Regions from separate parts of the Hominilimicola fabiformis genome, predicted to be linked through region 2. Evidence: a T-box and tRNA genes for the amino acid it is inferred to sense, from the RefSeq annotation. Region 2 holds a T-box; the other holds one or more tRNA genes.

Region 1 (6,822 bases), on a different contig from region 2:
TGACGAGTATTTCTGGATTTATCGAGGGTATTTTGGATGGTACAATTCCGCCCGAAAAAGAAAAGGAATACCTTAAAATCGTGCTTGACGAATCAAAACGTCTTACGAAAATGGTTAATGATATGCTTGAAATGTCAAAAATGTCGTCAAGCGAATATAAACTTGATGTGTCTGAATTTGATTTGAACGAGCTTACAAGAATTTGTATAATCGGTTTGTGTAACAGAATTGACGAGAAAAATCTTGAACTTAATGTTGATTTTGAAGATGACATTTTGAAAGTTATAGCAGATAAAGACGCGATAAAACGAGTTGTCATAAACTTGCTTGACAATGCGATAAAATTCAGTTATCCTAATACGACAATCGGTATAAGAACATGGATTGAGGACGGCAGAGCGAGATTTTGCGTAGGTAATTTCGGTGACGGAATAAGCGGTGCGGATTTGAGCAATATTTTCAATCGTTTCTATAAAACCGATAAGTCACGCGTAAATGAAAAGAGCGGTGCGGGACTGGGTTTGTCGTTTGTTAAAAATATTATGACATTGCATAAGCAAAACGTTTGGGTTGAAAGTGTCGATACAAAGGAAGGCTCAACGGTTAAATATACAAAATTCACGTTCACACTTGAACTTGCGTGATTTTGGTATTGACTGACAATGAAAATAGGTGTAAAATAGTATTATATGAATTTCAAGGAGGAAAAATTTAATGGCTGAATTACGTTGGAACCCACTAATAAAGGATTGGGTAATGATTGCATCACACCGTCAGAACAGACCTCAGATGCCAAAGGATTGGTGTCCGTTCTGTCCGGGTTCGGGAAAGGTTCCTGACCACTTTACAGTGTATGAATATGATAATGATTTCCCTGCACTTTCACAAAATCCGCCTGTACCGGATGATGTTGAAACAAGAATTTACAAGACAAAGCCAGCATACGGCAAGTGCGAAGTTATTTTGTACTCACCGGAGCATACTGTAACATTGCCGGAGCTTCCTGTTGACCATATCAGAGAACTTGTTGATTTGTGGACAGAAAGATTTGTTGAAATAAGCAAGGACGAAAAGATTAAGTATGTATTTATTTTTGAAAACAGAGGTGACGTTGTAGGTGTTACAATGCCTCACCCTCACGGTCAGATTTACGGTTATTCTGTAATTCCGAAGAAATTACAGCTTGAAATGGAATCATGTAAGGAACATTTTGACGAAACACATAACTGTCTAATCTGCGATATGCTTGAAGATGAAATGAACTGCGGTGACAGAATTATTATGGAAAACGAAGATTTCGTTACATTCCTGCCATTCTTCAGCGAATATCCTTACGGTATGTACATAGCCGTAAAGCGTCACGTACAGAATTTGTCACAGCTTACAGACAGTGAAAAGACAAATCTTGCAAAGATATTAAAGGAAACAACCGGTACATTCGACAGTTTGTTTGATTATAAGTTCCCTTATATGATGTGTATGTATCAAAACCCTGTAAACGGTGAAGATGTATCTGATTATTACCACTTCCATATCGCATTCTATCCGCCGATGAGAAGTGCAGATAAGATTAAGTATAACGCATCTTCTGAAACAGGTGCTTGGGCTCACTGTAACACAACTGCTCCTGAAGCAATGGCTGTTGAACTTAGAGCCGCACACGAAAAATTTCTTAAAAAAATGAACGGCTAAACCGAATGAGTCTGTCGACATTTTATCGACAGACTCATTTTTTGTTTAAAAAGTGTCACATACACAAAAAGTCGGTTTATAGCCGATTGTGTTTTCAAAATCGCTTTTAATCATATTTATTGCATAATCGACCTTATCTTCTTCAACGATTGCCCAAATACCTTTATCCTGACATCTTACGGCGGCTATGCCGTCTGTATTGCGTGCAGTATTTGCAAGGAATTTATGTTCTGTGCCAATATCCCAAAAACGTTCCATGGATTGTTCCGAATTGTTTATTTCGCGGAAAAGTGTTTTTATATCACATCGTTTTAATGTGGCGGAAACGGTATTAATGCGTGTATTTTCGGTGGATAGGTGATACATATATTTAGCCGCTTTGCTGTTTTTAAACGATGATTTTGCGGTGCTCAGTATTTCGGGCGTCAAGTCTGATATTGAATTGATGTGAGGGTATAATCTTCGTATTTCGGACATAGCATATTTAATGTGCTTTGAATGGTTGCTTAACGGTTCTGTGCAGTGCGCAGTAAGAATTTTGTAGCCGGAAAGCGGCAACGGCAGTTTTTTCGGCTCACCACTGTTCATAAGTGTACAGTAGCCTTTTTTAGAAAAAAGTACGGCGAGATAAGGCGTTAAATCGTCGCTTAATGCACATATTGCGGCGGTTTCAAGAGGGGTGAGTTCTATATCACTTACTTGCATAAGTGATTTTATCAGTGCAGCCGAAAAAGCGTGTTTTGAGGATATAAAATTCGGTATCGTGTTATTGTACAGTATTTCTGCACCTTTTAAACCGCTGTTTTCAAGTGCGTGTATTAACTCGGCAAAGAATTTTGTTTTGCCTTTAAAAAGGTCTGTGGACGTGCCGAAAGGGTATTGCAGACATTTGTCTGTGGTGGTGTTTTCGATTTTTACATAGTTGCCGCCGCTTTTTCGGGCGAACATTTCAACTCGCATTGATAATGTACAACATAACGACGGTGCAGTGGGTATATCTGTGTGTCCGAGAAGTGTGCATAATGCACCGTATGAGGTGTAGTGAAGAAATTTGCCTGATGTTTCGTACCGCTTGTAAAAGTCCTCTTTTAAAGTGAGAAAATTCAAAAAAATCACTCCTTTTTATTAGCTTGCCCATAATTTTGAATTAAATTCATTGTTGATTTGACGTTGCTTTAATCTCAGATAAATGAAAGGCTCCCCTTGAGGGGAGCTGTCGACAAAGTCGGCTGAGGGGTGGCTAAAATAAGAACATCACACGAATAGAAAAGCCACCACACCACCGCAAGCGGTCCCCCTCTCCTCAAGGAGAGGCAAGGAACGACGAGGCACCGTCCCGTACAAGTTAGGAAATCCATACTAAAAGGCTCCTCTCGAGTGGAGCTGTCGACAAAGACGATTGAGGGGCTAAATATATATTTTTTTTTGGTGAACGATGACTGCCTCTACGAATGTTTTGCTTGAGGGGAGAAATTAGTGTTAAAATCCCAATACAGCTTGACAATTCACTCAAAAAAAGTTATAATAGTTAAATCGTAAGTGAAAATAAGAGAGGAATGACATAAAATGGCTGATGAAAAGGAATTTGTTTTAACACGAGAAGGTAAATTGGAACTTGAAAACGAACTTGATACTTTAAAGAATGTCACAAGAAAAGAAGTATCTGAAAAAATTAAAGAGGCTCGTTCATTTGGTGACCTTTCGGAAAATGCCGAATATGATGAAGCAAAAAATGAACAGGCAGAAGTAGAGGCAAGAATTAACGAAATCGAATATATGCTTAAATATGCAAGAGTTATTGACGATGAAGAAATCAAGTCAGACGTTGTAACTCCGGGTTCAAAGGTTGTTCTTGCAATATTCGGCGGTGAAGAAAAGTACACAATCGTCGGTTCAACAGAGGCTGATCCTTACAAGAACAAGCTATCATACGAATCACCTATCGGTGCGGCTTGTCTTAACAGAGCGGCAGGCGAAACTGTAAAGGCAAATACTCCCGGCGGTGAGATTGAATTTAAAATTCTTTCTATTGAAAAATAATCAAAAAATAATTTAATAAGAAATTTAAGTGCGGTATTTGAATACCGCACTGTTTTTTTGCATAAATTTTCTTAGGGGGTGAGGCTATGAGGAATATACGGAATATTTTAAGCGTCGTATGCGGTTATGCGGCGGCGGTTATCGGTGCAGGTTTTGCGTCGGGACAGGAGATTATAAGCTTTTTTGTGAAATACGGAAAATACAGTATTATAGGTGTATTGCTTTCGTGTATTATTTTTTCGGTGTTTGCGTATGCGGTTTTATCGGTGTGTGTAGAAAAAAATATAGAAACTTATTCGGATTATCTGAACAATTTTTTTAGACATAATATAAGAAAAATTGTCGAAATTATAACTTTACTTTTTGCAATATCCACAGTATGCGTTATGACGGCGTGTGCAGGGGAAATGCTTTTTATATTGTTCGGAATTAAAAAAATATTCGGCGCAATTATTTTTAATGCAGTATGCGGAATGATATTTTTTATGAACAATAAAAAAATTATGGGTATAAATTCGATTTTGGGTGCAATAATAATTTTCGGTATCATTTTTTGTTGTTTCTATATATTGAGATTTCGAGAACATCAAGTTTTTTCAAATGAAGTTAAAATGACTGTTTCAAGTATTTCATATGCCGGATACAATCTTATAACAACAGGTGCAATTCTTGCGGGTATGAGCCGTTTTTTGCAGGACAGGAAAGAGGCGGCAGTGGCAAGCGTTATGTCCGGAGTGGTGCTGTTTGTTATGATGTTACTTATATGGACTGTGCTTGAAATATATTACGGCAAAATAAATCTCGGAGAAATACCTATGCTCACAATGGCTCTCAGACAAAACAAAGTGTTTGGGGCGATTTACGGAATAATGCTTTTCTTTGCGGTCATTACCACAGACGTATCAAACGGATTTAACGTACTTGACATAGCAAGCAGAAAAATAGGGAAGAATGTTGTTGTATTCTTTATGACTGTAATTGCGGTTGCTATGAGCGGTGCGGGGTTTTCTAAAATTATAAATACAGCTTACAGACTTTGCGGTTACGGCGGATTGGTGCTTGTTTTCTATGTTATTTATAATTTTATAAAAAATATGAATAAAGTAGAAAATGAATGTAAAAATGAGAATACAAAAGTAAAATTAGCAAAAAACAAACATAATCGACTGTAATCGAGGTTTACAAAACTAAATATCTTTGCTATTATATACAAGTCGTTTGGCGAGAGCAAAACGGCAGAGAACATACGTCGGGATGTAGCGCAGTTTGGTAGCGCATCTGGTTTGGGACCAGAGGGCCGCAGGTTCGAATCCTGTCATCCCGACCAAAAAGTATGGGAGTTTAGCTCAGCTGGGAGAGCGTCTGCCTTACAAGCAGGATGTCACAGGTTCGAGCCCTGTAACTCCCACCACTTTTTAAATAATGTTCTTAAATATGATGCTGGTGTAGCTCAATTGGTAGAGCAGCTGATTTGTAATCAGCAGGTCGCGGGTTCGAGTCCCATCACCAGCTCCACAAACAGGGATAAGCTTTTGTTTATCCCTAACACATGGGAGAGTTCCCGAGCGGCCAAAGGGGGCAGACTGTAAATCTGTTGTCTTCGACTTCGATGGTTCGAATCCATCCTCTCCCACCAAAAACCACTTCATATAAAGTGGTTTTTTTACCCCTAAGGGGTAGGGATAAAATTTAATATGCTGGTGTAGCTCAATTGGTAGAGCAGCTGATTTGTAATCAGCAGGTCGCGGGTTCGAGTCCCATCACCAGCTCCATAAAAAGGGATAAACTTTCGGGTTTATCCCTCATAGTTTGGGAGAGTTCCCGAGCGGCCAAAGGGGGCAGACTGTAAATCTGTTGTCTTCGACTTCGATGGTTCGAATCCATCCTCTCCCACCACATCAGAGCAAGCTGTATACAGTTTGCTCTGATTTTTTGTATAATATTGTTTTGAACGTTTTTGAACGGAATATTTGATATTTTTCTTTGATTTGGTTTCGCAAATTTGGTGTATTTTTGAATGCAAAATAAAACAAAATTTTTTGTAACAATTTGTAACAACTTCTTAAATCATTTAAACAATTTTGTAAGTCTGTTGTTGTTGTAATAAATATTCATACGGCGTATAATAGACTTATAAAGAGAACAGGAAATGAATGAAAGGGAGTGTCAAATATGAAGAAGAAAATGTTAGTTGCGGCGCTTATGCTTATAGTTATGATGACTCAAATCAGTGCATTCGCTTCATCATATGCGACATATGCCGTTCATAATGAGAAAGCTGTTCTGAAAGCTGCGGATAATCTCGGCGAATATGCGGTAATACCAAAGGAACTTGAAGGTGTGACGGTAGAGGGAATCGGAGCGGATGCCTTTAAAAACAACAAAGAGTTGAAAGGTATAGAAATTCCCGAAACAGTGTCATATATCGAATGGGGAGCATTTGAAGGCTGTGATAATCTTACTGATATAAATATACCTCAAAATGTGATGAAGATTGAAGATATGACATTTGCTGACTGCACAAGCCTTGAAAATATCAAGTTACCCGAAAAATTACAGGAAATCGGAGTGAAAGCATTTTCAAATACAGATTTAAAGGAAATCGTAATTCCTGACGGCACGAAAGCCATAGATATAAAAGCATTTGAAAATTGCAAAAATCTTAAAACCGTAGTTTTGCCAAAGAGCGTTGAATATATTGCTGTCGGAGCGTTTGACAGCTGTGAAAAAGTCAACGTGAAATGCGTAAAAGGCACATATGCCGAAGAATATCTGAAAGCTAACAAAATTTCATATATTGCACATTAGTATAAAAATTTAATACGGGTTAATAATTAAAGGGTGGTATGGAAATATCACCCTTTTTGCGTGCTGATGAATTATCTGAAATGCAATTTGACTTTTGGATATGTATGTAAAGTTTACAAATAGTTTAAAAACATAAAGTGTTTTTTCTATTGACGAGAGTAAGTTTGAATGGTATAATTAAAATATATTGTATTTTTTTGAAACATAGATGAATATTTTTGGAGGTTAAAGAGTGAAAGTTAAATTTAATGTAAAAAGATATTTTCAAGTGCTTGGAATATC
Region 2 (6,822 bases):
AAGTGCAAGTGTTCTTTCGTAACAACCGATTGATGTCCTGTGAATAATATACGGATTTTTCTTAGTACCGTCTTTATCAACGTATTCCATACCGAATTTTTCGGCAAGCATTTGGTCGATTTGGATTGTTACAAGAGTATCTTCCTTACCGTGTACATTCTTAATTTGAATATCAAGTTTCGGGCCGTAGAATGCAGCCTCACCGACACCGACTTTATAATCAATGTTAAGATCTTTCAAGATTTTCTCCATCGTATCTTGTGCTTCGTTCCACTGTTCTTCTGTACCGATATACTTTTCTCTGTCGTCAGGATCCCATTGCGAGAAACGATATGAAACGTCTTCAATTAATCCAAGAGTTGTAAGCATATAGTTTGTAAGTTCAAGACAACCCTTAAATTCTTCTTCAAGCTGTTCAGGTGTACACATCAAGTGTCCCTCTGAAATTGTGAACTGACGTACACGGATTAGTCCGTGCATTTCACCCGACGCCTCATTTCTGAAAAGTGTCGATGTTTCATTAAGTCTCATAGGCAAATCTCTGTATGAACGACCTCTGTTTAAAAACGCTTGATACTGGAACGGACAAGTCATCGGACGAAGTGCAAATACTTCCTTATCCTTTTCTTCATCGCCAAGTACGAACATACCTTCTTTATAGTGATCCCAGTGACCTGAAATTTTATACAAGTCGCTCTTTGCCATTAGAGGTGTCTTTGTAAGCTGCCAACCACGCTTTTGTTCTTCATCTTCAACCCATCTTTGAAGTAATTGAATTACTCTTGCACCCTTTGGAAGCATAATAGGAAGACCTTGACCGATATAATCAACTGTTGTAAACAATTCAAGTTCACGTCCAAGCTTATTATGGTCACGTTTTTTTGCCTCTTCAAGCTGTTCAAGATGTGCCTCAAGGTCGGCTTTATTTAGGAAAGCAGTACCGTAAATACGTTGTAACATCTTGTTTTTCTCATTACCTCTCCAATATGCGCCTGTTGCACTTAGAAGTTTGTATGCTTTAACCTTGCTTGTGTAATTTACGTGAGGTCCTGCACATAGGTCAACAAAATCGCCTTGCTTATAGAAAGAAATTGTAGCATCTTCAGGTAAATCGTTAATCAATTCAACTTTGTATGGCTCATCTTTCATTAATTCAAGAGCCTCTGCTCTCGGCAATTCAAATCTTTCGATCTTAAGGTTTTCTTTAGCGATTTTTTTCATTTCTTTTTCAAGAGCTTCTAAATCCTCAGGGGTGAAAGTATGCTCCGTATCAAAATCATAGTAAAAACCGTCATCAATAGCCGGACCGATAGCAAGTTTTGTATCCGGATAAAGTCTTTTTACAGCCTGTGCAAGCATATGCGAGGCTGAATGTCTTAGTGTTTGTAGTTCATTCATTTCCATTTTTATTAGTCCTTTCTTTTTATAAACTAAAAACACCCCTAAAGTACGGATAATATCCATACCTTAGGGGTGCATAAATATACACGGTTCCACCCTAATTACAGCATATAATGCTGTCACTTAGTTCGTCCTTGTTTCGTAAGGAATACGGCAAAACTTACTTAATATAAATTGTTCAGTCCGCAGCTCCGAAGTGGTATTCACATCAAGCCCATCAAAGAACGCTTACAGCCCATGACGTTCTCTCTCTTGTGACTTTTGCTTAATGCTACTGTCTTCATCTACGCTTTAAAATTATTCTAACACTCTTTTTTTATTTTGTCAAGGTTTTATTCGAGCATTTTCTTTAAATATTTTCCGGTATAAGATTTTTCGACTTTTGCAACATGCTCAGGTGTACCTGACGCAATCACGGTACCGCCGTTATCGCCGCCCTCAGGTCCCATATCAATGATATAGTCTGCGGTTTTTATAACGTCAAGGTTATGTTCGATTACAACAACGGTATTACCACCCTCAACAAGTTTATCAAGCACTTCCGTAAGTTTGTGAACGTCAGCAGTATGAAGTCCTGTTGTAGGCTCGTCAAGAATATAAATCGTCTTCCCTGTACTTCTCTTTGAAAGCTCCGTTGCAAGTTTAACACGTTGTGCTTCACCGCCTGACAAAGTTGTTGAGCTTTGACCGAGTTTGATATATCCAAGACCGACTTCCTGTAAAGTTTCAAGTTTTCTCTTTATCTTCGGAATGTTTCCAAAAAATTCAACACCCTCATCAACCGTCATTTCAAGCACTTCATAAATATTTTTGCCCTTGTATTTAACTTCAAGAGTTTCTCTGTTATATCTCTTACCCTTACATACCTCGCAAGGAACAAATATATCCGCCAGGAAGTGCATTTCTATCTTCTTTATACCGTCACCGCTACAAGCTTCACAACGTCCGCCTTTTACGTTAAAGCTAAAACGTCCTGATTTATAACCACGCACTTTTGCCTCATTTGTAGATGCAAAGACTTCACGAATATCACCGAAAACATTTGTATATGTTGCCGGATTTGAACGTGGTGTTCTTCCAATCGGTGACTGGTTTATATCAATGATTTTGTCAAGCTGTTCTATGCCCTTTATCTCTTTATGTGCGCCGGCATGAGTTCTTGCACGATTTAAAACGTGAGCAAGTTTTTTGTAAAGTATTTCATTTACCAATGACGACTTACCCGAACCCGAAACACCTGTGACACAAGTCATAACACCTGTCGGTATTTTTACATTGATGTTTTTAAGATTATTTTCTTTTGCACCACGCACTTCAATCCAACCCGTCGGTTTTCTGCGTTCCTTAGGTACTTCAATTTTAAGTTCACCGCTAAGATATTTACCCGTTATTGAACGAGGTGATTTAATCAAATCTTCAACGGTACCCTCTCCTACGAGTTCACCGCCGTTTACACCTGCTCCCGGACCGATGTCAACAATATAATCTGCGGCATACATTGTATCGGTGTCGTGTTCAACAACGATTACCGTATTACCCAAATCACGAAGATGTTTAAGTGTTTCGATAAGTCTGTCATTGTCACGTTGATGAAGTCCGATACTCGGCTCGTCAAGAATATACAACACTCCCATAAGTCCCGAGCCTATTTGAGTTGCAAGACGTATTCTCTGTGCCTCACCGCCCGACAAAGTCCCTGCCGAACGTGACAATGAAAGATAATCAAGACCTACGTCAAGCAAGAATTTAAGTCTTGCCTTGATTTCTTTCAAAATCTGTTCGCCAATCATTTTTTCACGGTCGGTAAGCTCCAATGAATTTACAAAATCCATTTCTTTTTGGATAGACATAGTTGTAAATTCATATATATTAACTCCGTTAATTGTAACCGCAAGCACTTCATCATTAAGTCTTGCACCGTGACATTTCGGACAAGTTACGTCATTGACGTAACGTTCAATGTCGTTCTTTACATAATCGTATGTGTTGGCATTATAACGTCTTTCAAGGTTTGTTATAACGCCTTCAAACGGTGCACTGTATTTACCGCTGCCGTAACTGCGTTCATAATTCATAGGAATGTTTGTATCGCCTGTTCCGTAAAGAATAATGTTTTGTATATCTTTCGGCAAATCTTTATACGGTGTATTTACATCAAATCCGTAGTAATCTGCAAGGGCTGTAAAATACATATAAGCCATCGAATCTTTTTTATTTGCATTTGCCCAGCCTGTCGCTGAAATAGCACCGTTTATTATACTTAAATTTTCGTCTGCTATAACAAGGTCGGGGTCGATTTTAGACAACGCACCCAAACCGTCACAATTATCACACGCACCGTATGGATTATTGAAAGAAAACAATCTCGGAGTAAGCTCCTGCAAACTGATACCGCAATCATCACACGCAAAATTCTGACTGAAAGACATAATCTCTCCGCCGATAACCTCGACAAGCACAACATCACCTGTCAATGCAATGGCTGTTTCAAGTGAATCGGTAAGTCTCTGAACAATATTTTCACGAATAATCAATCTGTCTATGATAATTTCTATGTTGTGCTTTTGCGTTTTCTTTAACTCTATCGGCTCACTTAAATCATATTGTTCACCGTCGGCCTTTACACGCACATATCCGCTTTTTCTTGCATTTTCAAATACTTTTTTTTGCTCACCTTTTTTACCGCGTATAACAGGCGCAAGAATTTGAATTTTTGTACCTTCGCCCAATGACATAACTTTGTCAACAATTTGGTCTATACTCTGTCTTTGAACCTCTTTACCGCATTTAGGGCAATGCGGTATACCGATTCGGGCATACAAAAGTCTTAAATAATCGTATATTTCGGTAACTGTACCGACTGTTGAACGTGGATTTTTTGATGTTGTTTTTTGGTCGATGCTGATTGCAGGCGACAAACCGTCAATATAATCTACATCTGGCTTTTCCATTTGACCGAGAAACATTCTTGCATATGACGACAGTGACTCTACGTATCTTCTTTGTCCCTCTGCATAAATTGTATCAAACGCCAAAGATGATTTACCGGAGCCCGAAAGCCCCGTAAGTACGACAAGCTTTTCTCGTGGTATTTTTACATCGATATTTTTAAGATTATGCTCTCTTGCACCTTTAATTATAATATCCTTTTCCATTGATTTACCTCTGTTTTACTGTAAATAGCACGTTCCGCATTCTTTATATCTCTGCTGAACGTCCTTTCTTTCATCCATAGCAATTTTAAAATCTTCCATCATTGATTGAGCAAATATTTTTTCGATCAGCGGATGTTCGGAATAAATTAAAGTCGCTTGATTTATCACTTCAATTCTTTCCGATTCGCCGAATTCACGAATGTCGATTATCTCAACATTTTTGTTTGTAACCTCTTTTATTTGCTGTTCTACATTATATATTTCCTGCATTTTTATATTTCTATCACAAAAACATATAAAATCAAGTAGATTATCGTTTTCAATCATATATATAACAGGAGTGAGAATATTTTTTGAAATTATCTTAACAAGCTTATTTTTAAGCTCATAATCCATTTTATTCACTCATTTCTTTTTCTAATTTTCGTATTCTGTCACGCAAAGCCGCGGCTTCTTCAAATTCAAGATTTTCAGCCGCTTTAATCATCTTAGCCTGAAGCTCGGCAATGGTCTTTTCGTAATTTATGATATTTTCTTCTGCGGTTTCGGTATCGTCCTCAATAGGCTTTAATGATTCTATAATATCTCTGATGTCTTTCTTAATTGTCTTTGGTATTATGCCGTGTTCTTCATTAAACTTCTGCTGAATACCTCGACGTCTGTCTGTTTCGTCAATCGCCTTTTTCATTGATTTTGTAACCGTATCGGCATACATAATAACTTGTCCCTCACTGTTACGCGCGGCACGACCGATAGTCTGAATAAGTGACATTTCACTTCTTAAGAAACCTTCTTTATCCGCGTCAAGTATCGCAACAAGTGCAACTTCGGGTATATCAAGTCCTTCTCTTAAAAGGTTAATTCCGACAAGTACATCAAATTCACCCATACGCAAATCTTTGATAATTTCCGCACGTTCGATTGTCGATATATCGGAGTGCATATAACGAACTTTAATACCTACACCGGTAAGATAATCGGTCAAATCCTCCGCCATACGTTTTGTAAGCGTTGTCACAAGCGTTCTAAAACCTTGTTCGGTACGCTTATTAATTTCACCGATAAGGTCATCAATTTGATTTTCGGTAGGTTTAATTGTTATTTTAGGGTCAAGAAGTCCTGTCGGTCTGATAACCTGTTCCGCAACAACCGTTGAATGTTCTTTTTCATAATCTGACGGTGTCGCGCTTGTGAATATTACCTGATTTAATCTATCTTCAAATTCTTCAAATTTCAAAGGTCTGTTATCAGCCGCACTCGGCAAACGGAAACCATATTTAATAAGCGTTTCCTTTCTGGCTCTGTCACCGTTATACATCGCACGCACCTGCGGTATTGTAACGTGTGACTCGTCTATAATCATAAGATAATCGTCAGGAAAATAGTCAAGCAACGTATACGGTGCACTTCCCGGAGCACGACCGCTTATATGTCTTGAATAGTTTTCTATACCTTGACAAAATCCTATTTCCTGCATCATTTCTATATCGTACATTGTACGCTGTTCAATTCTTTGTGCCTCGATAAGTAAATCACGTTCTTTGAAATACTTAACCTGTTCACGCATTTCAGCCTCTATTCCTGCAAGTGCCGCAATCATTTTTTCGTTGGTTGTAACATAGTGAGAGGCCGGAGATATAACTGCGTGTTGCCTTACACCTACAATTTCACCTGTAACTACGTTTACTTCGCAAATACGTTCTATTTCGTCGCCGAAAAACTCGACACGAATAGCGTTTTCACCGTTATTGGACGGAAATATTTCCACCACGTCACCTCTGACGCGAAACTTGTTTCTGACAAAGTTAATATCATTTCTTTCATATTGCATTGAAACAAGTTTTTTTAGAAGCTCATCTCTGTCTTTTACCATTCCTACACGCAAAGAAAGCATAAGATTTTTATAATCTTCAGGATCGCCCAAACCGTATATGCAAGATACACTTGCTACGATTATAACGTCCTTTCTTTCAAGCAAAGCAAATGTGGCACTGTGACGTAGTTTATCTATTTCATCATTGGTCAGTGAATTTTTCTCGATAAACGTATCGGTTTGCGGAATATATGCCTCTGGTTGATAATAATCGTAATACGACACGAAAAATTCAACACAGTTATTTGGAAAAAATTCTTTAAATTCACTGCAAAGCTGTGCGGCAAGGGTTTTATTATGAGCAAGTACAATGGTAGGTTTGTTCACTTGTGCAATGACATTTGCCATAGTGAAAGTTTTTCCCGAACCTGTTACACCGAGCAAAGTTTGGCA

Evidence for each region. A T-box is a leader RNA that pairs with one kind of tRNA and senses whether it is charged. The one in region 2 lies ahead of thrS (threonine--tRNA ligase), so its partner is inferred to be a tRNA-Thr.
Region 1: it has a tRNA-Thr gene. The T-box ahead of thrS (threonine--tRNA ligase) is inferred to sense a tRNA for this amino acid. The anticodon was not compared.

What each region holds. Positions count from the first base shown of each region.
Region 1 is NZ_JAJEQM010000019.1:17,992-24,813, forward strand. It holds gene LKE05_RS12160 (HAMP domain-containing sensor histidine kinase) at 1-644, shown strand, start outside; gene galT (galactose-1-phosphate uridylyltransferase) at 715-1,692, shown strand; gene LKE05_RS12170 (galactokinase) at 1,738-2,799, opposite strand; gene greA (transcription elongation factor GreA) at 3,259-3,732, shown strand; gene LKE05_RS12180 (YkvI family membrane protein) at 3,819-4,904, shown strand; tRNA gene LKE05_RS12185 (tRNA-Pro) at 4,983-5,059, shown strand; tRNA gene LKE05_RS12190 (tRNA-Val) at 5,068-5,143, shown strand; tRNA gene LKE05_RS12195 (tRNA-Thr) at 5,172-5,247, shown strand; tRNA gene LKE05_RS12200 (tRNA-Tyr) at 5,284-5,368, shown strand; tRNA gene LKE05_RS12205 (tRNA-Thr) at 5,429-5,504, shown strand; tRNA gene LKE05_RS12210 (tRNA-Tyr) at 5,544-5,628, shown strand; gene LKE05_RS12215 (leucine-rich repeat domain-containing protein) at 5,905-6,540, shown strand; gene LKE05_RS12220 (LCP family protein) at 6,773-6,822, shown strand, end outside.
Region 2 is NZ_JAJEQM010000007.1:117,482-124,303, reverse strand. It holds gene thrS (threonine--tRNA ligase) at 1-1,404, opposite strand, end outside; T-box leader at 1,467-1,697, opposite strand; gene uvrA (excinuclease ABC subunit UvrA) at 1,734-4,556, opposite strand; gene LKE05_RS06600 (hypothetical protein) at 4,572-4,952, opposite strand; gene uvrB (excinuclease ABC subunit UvrB) at 4,954-6,822, opposite strand, start outside.